DNA from 2 places in the Thalassorhabdus alkalitolerans genome. Region 2 is predicted to be linked to the other one. Evidence: a T-box and tRNA genes for the amino acid it is inferred to sense, from the RefSeq annotation. Region 2 holds a T-box; the other holds one or more tRNA genes.
What was found. A T-box is a leader RNA that pairs with one kind of tRNA and senses whether it is charged. The one in region 2 lies ahead of tyrS (tyrosine--tRNA ligase), so its partner is inferred to be a tRNA-Tyr.
Positions count from the first base shown of each region.

Region 1: it encodes a tRNA-Tyr, which carries the amino acid that the T-box ahead of tyrS (tyrosine--tRNA ligase) is inferred to sense. The anticodon was not compared.

Region 1 is NZ_JBHSOZ010000005.1:456,516-463,801, forward strand. It holds gene ACFPU1_RS13135 (L-lactate MFS transporter) at 1-932, opposite strand, end outside; partial or broken gene ACFPU1_RS13140 (L,D-transpeptidase family protein) at 1,562-2,404, shown strand; gene ACFPU1_RS13145 (YfcC family protein) at 2,570-4,006, opposite strand; gene ACFPU1_RS13150 (hypothetical protein) at 4,327-4,572, opposite strand; gene ACFPU1_RS13155 (hypothetical protein) at 4,631-4,774, opposite strand; tRNA gene ACFPU1_RS13160 (tRNA-Leu) at 5,241-5,325, opposite strand; tRNA gene ACFPU1_RS13165 (tRNA-Leu) at 5,352-5,440, opposite strand; tRNA gene ACFPU1_RS13170 (tRNA-Cys) at 5,456-5,530, opposite strand; tRNA gene ACFPU1_RS13175 (tRNA-Gly) at 5,577-5,651, opposite strand; tRNA gene ACFPU1_RS13180 (tRNA-Gln) at 5,656-5,730, opposite strand; tRNA gene ACFPU1_RS13185 (tRNA-His) at 5,738-5,813, opposite strand; tRNA gene ACFPU1_RS13190 (tRNA-Trp) at 5,830-5,903, opposite strand; tRNA gene ACFPU1_RS13195 (tRNA-Tyr) at 5,914-5,999, opposite strand; tRNA gene ACFPU1_RS13200 (tRNA-Thr) at 6,128-6,203, opposite strand; tRNA gene ACFPU1_RS13205 (tRNA-Phe) at 6,216-6,291, opposite strand; tRNA gene ACFPU1_RS13210 (tRNA-Asp) at 6,297-6,372, opposite strand; tRNA gene ACFPU1_RS13215 (tRNA-Met) at 6,591-6,667, opposite strand; tRNA gene ACFPU1_RS13220 (tRNA-Met) at 6,844-6,920, opposite strand; tRNA gene ACFPU1_RS13225 (tRNA-Val) at 6,937-7,012, opposite strand; tRNA gene ACFPU1_RS13230 (tRNA-Glu) at 7,020-7,094, opposite strand; tRNA gene ACFPU1_RS13235 (tRNA-Ser) at 7,115-7,207, opposite strand; tRNA gene ACFPU1_RS13240 (tRNA-Asn) at 7,209-7,283, opposite strand.
Region 2 is NZ_JBHSOZ010000003.1:1,123,579-1,130,864, forward strand. It holds gene hisJ (histidinol-phosphatase HisJ) at 136-936, shown strand; gene refZ (forespore capture DNA-binding protein RefZ) at 946-1,584, opposite strand; gene ACFPU1_RS08290 (GAF domain-containing protein) at 1,734-2,213, shown strand; gene rpsD (30S ribosomal protein S4) at 2,513-3,115, shown strand; gene tyrS (tyrosine--tRNA ligase) at 3,246-4,520, opposite strand; T-box leader at 4,783-5,004, opposite strand; gene ACFPU1_RS08305 (transglycosylase domain-containing protein) at 5,141-7,286, shown strand, end outside.

The sequences.
Region 1 (7,286 bases), on a different contig from region 2:
CCCACCATGGGCAGGATCATAAAGGAAACCAGCTGAACACCAAAGAAAATTAAGAATATATTAGGCCTCCCGATATAATCCGACAGAGTAGACCAAATAATACGACCACCACCATTAAAGAGCCCCATAACCCCAACTACAGTAGCAGCTGCCATAGCCGTCATTCCAACTAACTCCTGAGCCATAGGTGAAGCCACAGCTATTAACATGATTCCTGCAGATATATTTATAAGCATCATCCACCATAGCAGCCAGAAACGTTTTGTTTTTATGGCTTCATTAGCTGTTAACTGAGCCAGATCTTCTCTTTTTTCAACCTCGCCGTCGTCTTTTTTCTCTTTAGCTGCTGCAGGCATCCAATCCTCTGGAGGCCGGGCAATGTACCATGCGCCCAGAGACATCAAAACAAAGTAAACAGCTCCTAACAGGTACAGAGTATTGGCTACCCCCATTCCTTCAATGAGCCTTGCAGCTACTGGACTGGCAATTAAAGACCCTGCTCCAAAACCAAACACCGCCATCCCTGTAGCAAGCCCCCTTCTGTCAGGAAACCATTTCACCAGAGTAGACACCGGAGAAATGTATCCAATGCCAAGACCGATCCCCCCAAGGATCCCATAGGTAAAATAAAAGCCATATAACGATCCGATTCCTATGGAAAATCCTGCGCCAATTAAGCCTGCACCAAATAGAACAGCTGCTAAAAAGGCCGATACCCTGGGACCACGTTTTTCAACAAACCTTCCAAAAAAAGCAGCTGAAATGCCAAGGAAAAAGATGGCCAGCGTAAAGGCTATCGTCACTGTTGCCCCGCCCCAGCCCAGTTCCTCATACAAGGGGGTTTGGAACACACTGTACGCATAAATAGATCCAATGGAAAGGTGTATAAATACAGCAGACAACGCAATCAACCACCGGTTTTTTTGCTTCATAACATGAACTCCTTCCATAAAAGAATTATCAAGTCTTCATAGAGTAACCAAAAACATAAAAATTACCCAATGTAGGGTGCCTGGCACCACTCTCATTTGTAACATAGATGTAATATAAATGACCCAGCCTCCTTTCATTAGAGGCTGGGTCTCGTTTCATGCTTTCAGGATTCTTCTTTTTTCTTGTTAATAACCATAATAAGCTAAAATCCCCGCTGCGCCTTGTAATTTTTTGCAAAAACCACTAGATTTTTAACTTATTTTTTTCATTGAAGTTGCTCATATTGTGCCATATAATGAACTTGTTCAGTTCTTGTTGTAGAACAAAAGTGATAGAATCACCCTTAGAAAGGAGCAGCTACCATGAATCAATCCCTTCATTTTCCTAAATCGAACGCCCCTTAATGACAGAAGAATCCTTCCTTGTGACTTTTATGCTTTTGTTCTTTATATAGTTTTTATTTTATTTTAGTAAAATGACAATTCTATCTGCCTTTATGCATACATTGACGTGTGGTTATTAAATAGGAAAAGAGGGGTGTAGGTTGAAAAAGGTTCTCGCCTGCATACTGGTTGGACTTCTGTTTTTACTGTGGCAAGTTCCAACTACATCAGCATCTACTGGTCAAATGATTGTCATTAACAAAGCAACGAATCAGCTCGCATTTTATGAAAGCAACAAATTAGTCCGGACGTTCAGTGTAGCTACCGGACGGAGTTCTAATTTAACACCTGAAGGAAAACACAAAGTAGTCAATAAAATTGTGAACCGCCCGTATTATAAAGGCAATATTGCCGGCGGCGATCCAAAAAACCCTTTAGGAAAGCGCTGGATTGGCCTTAACGCCAGAGGAACCAACGGAAACACATATGCCATCCACGGAAATAACAATCCCTCTTCCATTGGTACTTATGCAAGCGCAGGCTGTGTCAGAATGCATAACAATGAAGTGGAATGGCTTTTCAGCCGGGTAAAAGTAAACACTCCTGTTGTCATTACTACATCCAGTCAGTCTTTTGATACAATTGCAAAGAATAATGGGTACAAAATAAATGGAAACAGCAGCCCTTCCAGTCCAGGAGGCACTACAAGCGGAACACTTAAACGAGGAAGCAAAGGAGAAGCAGTAAAAGAAATTCAACGACAGTTGAGTGCTGCAGGTTACAAGGTTTCTGCAGATGGCATATTTGGAAAAGGAACCGAGGATGCTGTGAAAAGGTTCCAAAAGGCTAATAAGCTGAAAGCCGATGGGGTTGTAGGCACTCAGACGAAAAACCTTTTAGCAAGCCAGAGTAAAACCGTCAATAAGTCTCCATCCACTTCCTCTCAAATTAAAAGCGGTACACTAAGAAAAGGAAGCAGCGGAAGCGAAGTGAAAAAGCTTCAGCAAAAACTGACCAGTCTTGGCTTTAACACAAGAGGTGCTGACGGGAAATTCGGTCCTGCCACAGAAGCGGCAGTGAAGAGCTTCCAAAAAGCCAACAAGTTGAAAGTCGATGGCGTTGCCGGTCCGCAGACTATTAAAGCAATTAATAGTAAATAAAAACAAACCCGTTCTTATAATCAGGAACGGGTTTTAATATGATTTTTTAGTAACTCTATCAAAAAGGCTTTTCTTTCTATCTAGGGCGCAAGGTTACTGCCATTGAATGACTTGGGCAATAATGAGAAATACAGCTGCAATCGCGGCCCATATTAAGAATAAAGGAAAATAGAACTTTACCCACTTATGCCAGCTTACCCCTGCCAGAACAAGAGTAGCCATAAAATAACCTGATGTCGGAAAAAGAATGTTTCCTAAGCCGTCGCCAAATTGAAAGGCAAGTACAGCAGTTTGTCTGGTCACCCCAATCATATCAGAAAGAGGAGCCATAATAGGCATCGTTACCAGAGCCTGACCGCTGCCAGAAGGTACGAGGAAGTTAAACAGCAGTTGCGACATAAACATCCCCATTGCGCTTAAGGTTCCAGGAAATTGACCTACCACTGCTCCTAAGTTATAAATGAGCGTGTCCATCACCTGGCCGTCCTCCATTACAACTGCGACTGATCTGGCGACTCCAACGATAATTGCTCCCACTAATACCTCGCGAAATCCTTGATTAAAGCCTTCACAAACCTGAGCTGCTGTTAAACCGGCTGCCATACCTACCACAATTCCCATAACAATGAAAAGGCCTGACATTTCCAGCATGAACCATCCTTGAGCAATGACTCCATATATCAGAATGGCAAAAAAGCCAATTAAAAAGACACCAGCTGCTTTCTGCCTTGGAGTAAATCTTCTACTTTTTGATTCATCAGGATTTGAGTAAGTTTCACGTTTTTCTCTATCTTCCTCATAGACCAGACTGCTTTCTGGATTGGCTTGTACCTTTTTAGCATAACGAATGACATAGATAATTCCCACTCCTAAGATAACTACAAGAGCTATCAGCCGAAGCTCTATGCCTGAATACAAAGGGACTTCCGCTATTTGCTGTCCAAGCCCCGTGTTAATTGGATTAAGAAATCCGGTCATAAACCCAGCAGTCGTTGCTATAAGAGCTACAGCTGCTGCAACCATAGAATCATAGCCTAAAGCTATTAAAAGCGGAATAATAACTGGAACATACACTAAGCTTAGCTCCTGTGTGCCGATAACTCCGCAGACGGCAGCAAAAGCGATCATTAGAACCGGAATTACTGCAGTACTTTTCGTTGAAAAAGCTGTTGTCAGCTTGTTTACCCCTATTTCAATAATGCCGGTTTTACGAAGAACCATAAACATGCCGCCAATAATAAGAGTAAAAAACACTACTTCTCCTGCTTCCACTAATCCTCTTGGTATGGCGAGCATGAATTCCTCAACACCAGCAGGTGATGCATCTACCTGAGTATACGATTCTGGATCGATAGACTCCCTTCCCTCCGGTCCAGTAATCCGTTCAAACTCACCAGCGGGAATGAGATGTGTTGAAATAGCTGCAAGAGCCATAAGAATGAATAATATAACATAGATGTGCGGCATCTGAAACTTTTTTCTTTTTGTTTCACTTTTTGTTTCACTTTTTGTTTCACTTTCTGTATTCATTTCTATATCCCCCAGTAGAATTCCAAAGTTGTTGTCCTTGATTAGTGTTCATAATACTGGGGAGGAAAACGAAAGTCATTGTACACTTTAAACAAAACATTTGATATTTTTTAGAATAATTATATATAAAAATACACATTTGCCTATTTTTCAGGGTCTCCAGATGTTAGATTTCCTCACATAAAAATTTATATATTCTCATTTTAGTTATGGGGTGTTATACCAGTTACCATCCACTTGCTACACTTAATGATTCACTTTGAAACGTTTAAAATGGAGTCAAATGAAACAGTAGGAGGAGGATTTGCCTCTCTATCCTATCACACCACCGTAAATACGGATCTCGTATACGGCGGTTCAATAAGTTGAGTGATGCCATCATGCATTTTCTTATAGAAAGCTTCCATGTTTAGAAGTCCTGCTTCTTGCAGGGCTTCTTTTGTGATAGCACAATGTAGAATAAAGGACTTTGATATTCTCCAGTAGCCCTTGCGGGTATTAGCCCATTCCCATGCCTTATCTCTGGGAACTTTCAGCTTGATCAAACTTCGATATCTGGTTTTCACTTTCTTCCACCTTTTTCAGATTAACTGTCTGATCCTTCTTCTCACCCACTGGGAGATATTATGAACGTAGTTCTTCATCCTGGGATCCCCCATGGTATGCAACCCAGCCGCGAAGAACACTGCACACTCCAGCATTACTCTTCGCTTCCAGTGTACCCTCCCGCAGACATCCATCTTTCGATGTTGTCTTTGCTCGTTGCATTCTCCACACCTCCAAGCTTGTCAGTGATTCTTATTGTTCGACCCTTCGTTACGAAGTGTATGTGACTACTATGGTCTCTGTTGAATCGTTGGCATCGTTATCCCTGTAAGGAATTTCTCCTTCGTAGAAACCCTGATAAGACCTCCCCGGGTAAGTCTGACCGCTTTCCACCCGTGGGTGCGGTATTTACTGTGCGGAGTTCGGGCAATGTAGGATTTTATCTTGTTGTGCAAACTCATCCTTTCCGCTTCAGCCTTGTATCCTGTTTCTGTTCGTTACCGCGTGTGATTACGTCCGGTTTTCTTCAGATTCCGGGTAGCCCCGAACACCCTTCCCATTCGCTAACGGTGCCCATTACCAAGCCCAAAGTGGACTTTCACCACATAGCTGCCAGACACGCCGGGACACAAAAAAAGACTTCCCACTATTGTGAGAAGCCTTGAATTAAAGAGTTATGTAATATGTATGGTACCGGTGGTCGGGGTCGAACCGACACTCCATAAGGAACACGATTTTGAGTCGTGCGCGTCTGCCAATTCCGCCACACCGGCTTAATATACATATTCAGTTAAATAAATGGTGCCGAGGGCCGGACTCGAACCGGCACGGTTGAAACCAACCGCAGGATTTTAAGTCCTGTGTGTCTGCCAATTCCACCACCCCGGCAGCTGTTACCTAAGTTGGAGGCGGCACCCGGATTCGAACCGGGGAATAAGGGTTTTGCAGACCCGTGCCTTACCACTTGGCTATGCCGCCATGTGCATGTTTTCATTATATGCACAAGGACTATACAATATGAATATGGAGCGGAAGACGGGATTCGAACCCGCGACCCCCACCTTGGCAAGGTGGTGTTCTACCACTGAACTACTTCCGCGACATGGCTGGGCTAGCTGGATTCGAACCAGCGCATGACGGAATCAAAATCCGCTGCCTTACCGCTTGGCTATAGCCCAAAATCTATGGGGCGATTGATGGGAATCGAACCCACGAGTGCCGGAGCCACAATCCGGTGCGTTAACCACTTCGCCACAACCGCCATATGAGTAAGATAATGGCAGGGGTAGTAGGAATCGAACCCACATCAAAGGTTTTGGAGACCTTCGTTTTACCATTAAACTATACCCCTATTAAATAGATGGTGGAGGGGGACGGACTCGAACCGCCGAACCCAGAGGGAGCAGATTTACAGTCTGCCGCGTTTGGCCAACTTCGCTACCCCTCCAAAAGGGACAATAAATATATTACAAAACATTTACTTTATCGTCAAGTGTATTTCTTGGTATATTTACTATAATTGGCTAACCTATGATTTCTTCGATCAGTTGGTTTCCAGTATGCTTATAGTAAAAATGGTGCCGGCCAGAGGACTTGAACCCCCAACCTACTGATTACAAGTCAGTTGCTCTACCAATTGAGCTAGACCGGCCTACTATGAAAGTGGTGGCTCGAGACGGAATCGAACCGCCGACACGTGGATTTTCAGTCCACTGCTCTACCGACTGAGCTATCGAGCCTTAAATGGCGGGCCTGACGGGGATCGAACCCGCGATCTCCTGCGTGACAGGCAGGCATGTTAACCGCTACACCACAGGCCCCTATTAAATTGTTTGCATTCATATGTTTTTTTGCTTTGACGCTTATTCGACGTCGTAGCAAAAACTTAATTGGTTGCACCCTGGCGGGTACCACTGATATTCCCTTGCCGCTGAGGTCTCTCGACGTAGTGGCGGGAATTATTTTGGTTGCACTCTTCCGAGTACTACTCATGTTTTTTTGCTTTGACGCTTATTCGACGTCGTAGCAAAAACTTAATTGGTTGCGGGAGGAGGATTTGAACCTCCGACCTCCGGGTTATGAGCCCGACGAGCTACCAGACTGCTCTATCCCGCGATATTATAAATATAGATATGAGAATTATTGGTTGTACCCTGGCGGGTACTATTGATATTCCCTTGCCGCTGAGGTCTCTCGACGTAGTAGCGGGAATTATTTTGGTTGCACTCTTTCGAGTACTACTCATGTTTTTTTGCTTTGACGCTTACTCAACGTTGCAGCAAAAACTTAATTGGTTGCGGGAGGGGGATTTGAACCTCCGACCTCCGGGTTATGAGCCCGACGAGCTACCAGACTGCTCTATCCCGCGATATTATAAAAAAATATGGTGGAGGATGACAGGATCGAACTGCCGACCCCCTGCTTGTAAGGCAGGTGCTCTCCCAGCTGAGCTAATCCTCCAAATAAGTGGTGACCCGTACGGGATTCGAACCCGTGTTACCGCCGTGAAAGGGCGGTGTCTTAACCACTTGACCAACGGGCCACAATATATAATATCCAAAATGGCGGAGAGCGAGGGATTCGAACCCTCGAGACGGGTTTAAACCGCCTACACGATTTCCAATCGTGCTCCTTCGGCCACTCGGACAGCTCTCCGTGGCTCCACAGGCAGGATTCGAACCTGCGACCGATCGGTTAACAGCCGATAGCTCTACCACTGAGCTACTGTGGAATA
Region 2 (7,286 bases):
CTTTATAAAAGATCATAGAAGAATACACTTATTATAATGATAACATGATAAGATTATTTTTGAAGTCATTTCCATGTAAACAAACGAAAAAATTCCCTTCGCCTGTATAGGGAAATAAAATGGGAGGTAAACGCTATGATTGTTGATCGTGACGGCCATGTTCACACACCATTTTGTCCCCATGGAACACTCGATCCCTTGGAGAAATATGTAGAAGAAGCGATAAAAGCTGGTCTGAAAACCATCACTTTTGCCGAGCATGCCCCCCTTCCTCTAAACTTTGAAGACCCTGTTCCCGAGAAAGACAGTGCAATGGAATTCCGTCAGCTGGATTCCTATTTCCAAGAGATCGAAAGAGTAAAAATGAAATATACATCTGACATCCTTATCAAGACAGGACTGGAAGTTGATTATATTGAGGGTTTTGAGAGTGAAGTCAAGGCTTTTTTAAATGAATTCGGCCCTCGTTTGGATGATGCTATTCTTTCCGTGCACTTTTTGAAAAAAAAACAGAAAAACGAATACATATGTCTTGACTACAGCCCTGATTCCTTTAAGGAATTAACTACTATATTTGAGAGCGTAGAAGGTGTAGCTGATAAATACTACGAAACCGTACTAAAGTCGATATACAGCGATCTTGGCGCTTACAAGCCTGGCCGAATCGGACACATGACTTTAGTACGCAAATTCCAGAAAAAGTTTACTGGCAACACAGCTCCTAAAGAACCTATCCTTGCTATATTGAATGCGATCCAGGATCAGGGGTATGAATTGGATTATAATGGGGCTGGGACAGCAAAGCCTTTATGCAGGGAGCCTTACCCCCCTTCCTGGGTTGCTGATGAAGCAATGAAGCGAAACATTCCCTTGATCTATGGATCGGATGCTCACCAGGCAAAAGAAATGATGCAGGGCAGCAGCCAGCTGCTCTGATCAGGGGCTCTATAAGGAAGCTGCTGAAGTTTCGATATCATGGATTAAATGATGATCGACCCAGTGAGACAATTCTTTCATATACACTTTCAGGAAATAAGATTCCTGGGGCTGCAAATGAAATACTTCTCTAATATACTGGGGATGGAGAAAGGGCATTGTCACCATTCCCCTGACATACATTACTGTCCAGTCTAAAGGAGCCCTGGCAAAGATCCCTTGCTTAATGCCATGTTGAATCACTAGTGAGTACATGTGCTTTTCTTTCATAAAATAGGTGCTCATAAGTTCTCTGACCAGCACGGAATCCAATGTCATTTCCCGAAGAACAAAGCGGGAACGGTGATGGTTTTTCTGCATGTATTCAAGAGAGCTTTCCATAATATTTAGCAATGTTCGCCTGGCCCCTAGCTCAGTAAGCCTTTCCGCTTCTTTTTCAAGGGTGTGCAAATACCCTTCAAGGTAATCGGTCATTAAATTTTCAAGGAGACCTTGTTTTCCTCCAAAGTAGTAAGAAATTAAGGAAACATTAATGTTTGCTTTCTCAGCAATTGCCCTCACAGAAGTGCCGTGAAATCCTTTGGTGTTAAAGAGAAAGGTAGCTGCATCCATCACTTTTCTTTTCGTCATTCCTTCTTTTTTACTCATGGAAGGTCCTCCCTTTCCAGCTCAGTTTCATAGAGTATATATTCTGTTTCTTACTTTTATTTCCTTTTGAAACTTCTCGACAGTTCTGCCTTCTTTTAGTCAGATTTCTCAATGAAAGGTATTAAAAAACTATTAAGCAGGTGAAAAAAATGTTTAAACCAGTACAATATAATGATTCTCTTAAAGACAGCTACACCACCTTAAACAAACAACTTGATGCTCTCCTGAGCGGAGAAAGGGACATGACTGCTAATTTAGCAAATGCTTCCGCTTTATTAAATCAATTTCTGGACCGGGTGAACTGGGCAGGCTTTTACCTTTATAAAGAAGGAGAACTTGTACTCGGCCCATTTCATGGTCTTCCTGCCTGTGTAAGAATTCCACTTGGAAAAGGTGTGTGCGGAACTGCTGCCGCTGAACGAAAGACTATTAGAGTAGATGACGTGCATGCTTTTCCAGGGCATATCGCCTGTGATGCTGCTTCACGTTCTGAAGTTGTTGTTCCACTGCTCAAAGAAGGAGAATTACTTGGAGTCTTAGATATCGACAGCCCGGAAAAAAACCGTTTTACAGAAGAAGAGACACTCTATCTAGAGGAGTTTGTGGACGTCCTGGTCCGTCACCTGTAGTCAGAATGAAGACAACGACCTTCCAGCCTTCTATAAAGATAGTTTTCCAGGGTGATTGACTTTCCTTCTTATTCATTATATAATCTCCCTTGTGTAAAAAAAGACAGCCTGGATAAACTTGATGTGTTAACCCTCATCATTTTGTTCCTCTTAACCCAGCGGCTGAAAACGGGTTGAGGTGTATCAGGTAACCTCTAGCTGTCGAGGCGAAGGTGCATGAAAACAAAATGAGCATGTCAGGAGATTATCATTGTTGTTCTTTTTTCCATAACTTTAAAATATAAAGGGGGAGTCTTTGTATGGCACGCTATACAGGACCATCTTGGAAAAAATCCCGCCGTCTTGGAATTTCTTTAAGCGGCACAGGAAAAGAATTAGAAAAACGCCCATATGCACCAGGTGAGCACGGACCTACTCAACGGAAAAAACTTTCTGAGTACGGCCAGCAGCTTCAAGAAAAGCAGAAGCTTCGTTTTATGTACGGCTTAAATGAGCGTCAATTCCGTCGCACATTTGATATTGCAGGCAAAATGAAAGGTGTTCATGGTGAAAACTTCATGATCCTTCTTGAGTCCCGTCTGGACAACCTTGTGTACCGTTTAGGACTTGCCCGCACTCGTCGTGCAGCGCGCCAGCTTGTTAACCATGGTCATATCACTGTTGATGGTGGACGTGTAGATATCCCATCTTACCGTGTTGCTCCAGGACAAGTTATCGGTGTTCGTGAAAAATCTCGCAACAACTCTGCTATTAAAGAAGCAGTAGAAGCTAACAACTTCGTTCCTGACTTTGTTACTTTTGACGAAGAGAAGCTTGAAGGCAGCTTTTCCCGCTACCCTGAGCGCTCTGAGCTTCCAGCTGAAATCACTGAAGCTCTTATCGTTGAGTTCTACTCTCGTTAATATCAAAAACCTGCCATTACGGCAGGTTTTTTCTTTTCAATTCAATAAAAAAATAGAAAAAGCCAGTATCTTCAGGATTACTGGCTCTTTTTTTCTTTATGAAGGAGCTGGTGAAACGGCCTCCTCTTTTTTAAGCATATTGTATTAAGAAGTATTTCTTCTTCCCTCTTCTAATAATTGTAAACGCTCCATCGATTTTGTCTTCCTGACTGATGGTCTTTTGCATATCCTGGCAGCGGTCACCATTAATGTAGACGGCTCCGTTTTTAATATCCTCTCTAGCTTGTCTTTTCGAGGAAGAAATTCCTGCTTCCACAAGAAGATCAATTAGTCCGTACCCTTCTTCTTCTGCCACAAAGGTAGGAACATCTTTAAAACCTTGCTTGATTTCATTAGCTGTTAAGGTTTTTAAATCCCCTCCGCCAAATAATGCTTGACTGATGTTTTGAGCCTGCTGTAATGCTTCCTCTCCGTGGACAAAGCGTGTGACTTCTTCGGCTAGCCTAATTTGGGCAGCGCGCTCCTCAGGACGTTCTGCTGCTTCTTTTTCTAAAGCAGACAATTCTTCCTCAGAAAGAAACGTAAAATAATTTAGGAACTTCAATACATCTCGATCATCAGTGTTAATTAAGAATTGATAAAACTCGTAAGGCGATGTTTTTTCAGGATCAAGCCAGATGGCGCCCCCTTCAGTCTTGCCGAATTTCGTACCATCAGCTTTGGTTACAAGGGGAATGGTAAATCCGAAAGCTTCGGCTCTTTCCTCTTCTTCCTGGCCTTTCATCTTTCTGATCAACTCAAGCCCTGCAGTGATATTGCCCCACTGATCACTTCCTCCGAGCTGAAGTTTACAGCCTTTTTCCTCATAGAGTCTGTAGAAGTCATATGATTGTAGTATTTGATAGCTGAACTCCGTAAAAGAAATACCTGTCTTAATTCTTGACTCTACTGATTCTTTTGCAAGCATATAATTAAGCCCAAAATGCTTACCGACATCACGCAGGAACTGAACTACGTTCATTTCACCGATCCAGTCATAGTTATTCACAAGCTCTGCTTTATCTCCGCCATCAAAGCTTAAATACTTTTCCAGCTGCCCTTTAATTCTGTCGCTGTAGGATTTAACTATCTCCTCTTCATTTAGGGTTCTTTCAGCGTTTTTCCCACTTGGATCTCCGATCAGGCCCGTTGCCCCGCCAACAAGAGCCAGCGGTTTATGACCTGCCAGCTGAAAGCGGCGCAGGGTAATAATTGTCAGCAAGTGTCCAATATGCAGACTGTCTCCTGTCGGGTCAAACCCACAGTAGAGCGTTACTTGCTCTTTCTTAAGCAGAGACTCAAGCCCCTCCCTGTCCGTTACCTGGTTTACAAGACCTCTGAATTCTAGTTCCTCTAAAATGTTCATCATCTTCTCTCCTTTAAAAAGTAAGATTATCGGGTATATTATCGGGTATAAGTATAGAAGGATACTTAGTTACAAAGTAGTACATATATCTTCTTCATATGCACAGTTAGCCTTATATGATACTTCTGCACAAACTCCCGTTTATGAGGATAAGGCTGCTGATTACTTTCCTAAGAAACGCCTTATTCGAAAGACGGACAGCGTGCTGTTAGTGCCATCACCTTTAAGAGAGCCAAGAATAATACAAAAAACTCGTCCCAAGACAAGGGACGAGTTGGCCGCGGTACCACCCTTTTTGAAAGCTGAAAGTTCCTGCTTTCCACTTCGTTTAGATATCGGGAACAATCCCGTCCTCTCCCCTGTCAATAAGGGCGAGGAAGCTCAAGAACGTATTTCGCAAAAAGATTTATGTACCAGCTTTCACCAGTCGCCGGCTCTCTGTAACAGGGAAATCTATGCTACTTCAATCTGTCATCACTTCAATATTTTTATGTAGATAATCCTTTTGTACCAAATCTCTAAATGATTGTCAAACTGGTTGTAAAGCCTACTTTCACTTCATGTAGGAATGTATGGTCTATGCTATAATACGATTGATGTTTTTTGGGGGGAATACAAGAATGAAAAGTTTTTTTGAGAGGTTAAATGCAAAAACCGATGAATGGAAAGACCTTCCTATCGTCAGAGGACTGAATATAACATCTTATGTTGTTTGGAATCTTATTTTAATTCTTTTTGTCCTTTTACTTATGGGAACGTTTTTTATTGGGGGAGCAGGTGCCGGGTATTTTGTTTCCCTGGTTGAAGACGAGCCAGCTCGCTCCTTTGACGAAATGGAAGAAGAGCTCTATGACTATGAAGAAACGAGTGAAATTTATTTCGCCGACGAGGTTTACTTAGGAGAAATTAGTTCTGATTTGGAAAGGCGAGATATAGAAGTTGACGAAGTATCTGATAATCTGGTGAATGCTATAATCGCCACAGAAGATGAATATTTTTTCGAACATGATGGTATCGTACCGAAAGCAATCATGCGAGCGACTTTCCAGGAAATCACAGGAGCAGCCAATCAAACAGGAGGAAGTACGTTAACACAGCAAATCGTAAAAAACCAAATGCTTAGCAATGAAGTTTCCTTTGACCGCAAGGCGAGAGAAATAATGCTGGCGATGAGAATGGAAGAATTCTTTGAAAAGGAAGACATTCTTGAAGCATACTTAAACATCGTGCCTTTCGGCCGAAACTCTAACGGACAAAATATTGCGGGCGTACAAGCAGCTGCAGAAGGAATTTTCGGTGTAGACGCTGCTGAACTAAATATTCCACAAGCAGCCTTTATAGCAGGTCTGCCCCAAAACCCTTTTGGATATACCCCGTTTACATCAACAGGTGAAGTGAAAGACAGCTTTGATGCCGGTCTTAACCGCATGCAGACAGTCTTAAACAGAATGAAAGCCAGCGGCTATATTACAGAAGAGGAATACGAGGAAGCACAGGCATATGACATTGAAGAAAGCCTGGCTGACCCTCGCCCGAGAACATTCGATGAATATCCTTACTTAACTAATGAAGCACAGCGCCGTGCTATCCAAATTATAAGAGAACAATTGATTGAAGAAGACGGCGTGGATTTAGAAGGAATGGACGAAGAAGAACGACAGGAAACAATATTATCCTACCATGAGGATGCTCGAGTGAAACTTGCTAACGGCGGGTACCAAGTGCATACCACTGTAAACAAGGATATTTATGACAACATGCAGGAAGCTGTGGATAATGTTGAATGGTTTGGCCCGGACAGGCAAGGAGAAGATGGTGAAGTGGAACCAGAGGAAGTCGGAGCTGTAATGATCGATAATCGTACAGGCGCTATTATCAGTTTTGTCGGAGGGCGCGATCACTCAAGAGAAAGCATGAATCATGCCACCCAAGGGTTTAGACAAAACGGTTCCACCATGAAGCCCCTTTTAGCATATGGACCAGCTATGGACCGGGGAGAACTTCAGCCTGGAACCATTGTGCCTGACGTACCCAGCACCTATAGTACTGGTGATGAGATCACAAACTTCAACAGCGATGAATACGAAGGATTTATCCCTGTTCGTGAATCACTGGTTCGTTCTCAAAATATCCCTGCTGTAAAAGCATTGCAACGTGTAGAGCATGAAGATGCCCGGGAAGACTTGATCAATATGGGATTTACAAATCTAGACGAGAATGATCCGTACGAGTCAGGCGCTATCGGTGGTTTAACCAACGGTGCGACCGTGGAGCAGAACACGGCTGCTTACAGCTTATTTGCTAACGACGGACAATATAACGATTCGTATATTATCGACCGAATTGAAACCCATGACGGCGAAGTTATATATGAGCATGAACCGGAACCTAGAGAAGTGTTTTCTGCCCAAACTGCTTATCTTATGCTGGACATTTTACGAGACGTGCTGGGCACAGAGGAAGGAACAGCCACTTCCCTTCCGGACATGTTAGACTTTGAAGGTGACTGGGCTGGAAAAACAGGAACGACAAATGAAATCCATGATGCCTGGTTTGTTGGCTTTAACCCTAATGTGACCTTTGGTGTGTGGCTGGGCTATGATATTCCCCAATCCCTTGCTGAAAGACATAACGGCAGAGGCTATAGCTGGAGAACCCAACGGATATGGGCAGACTTCATGAACGCTGCCTATGAAGGTGATCCAGAAGCATTGGGAATAGAAGATACTTTTGAACAGCCAGATGGTGTGGTAAGTCAGGAGATTT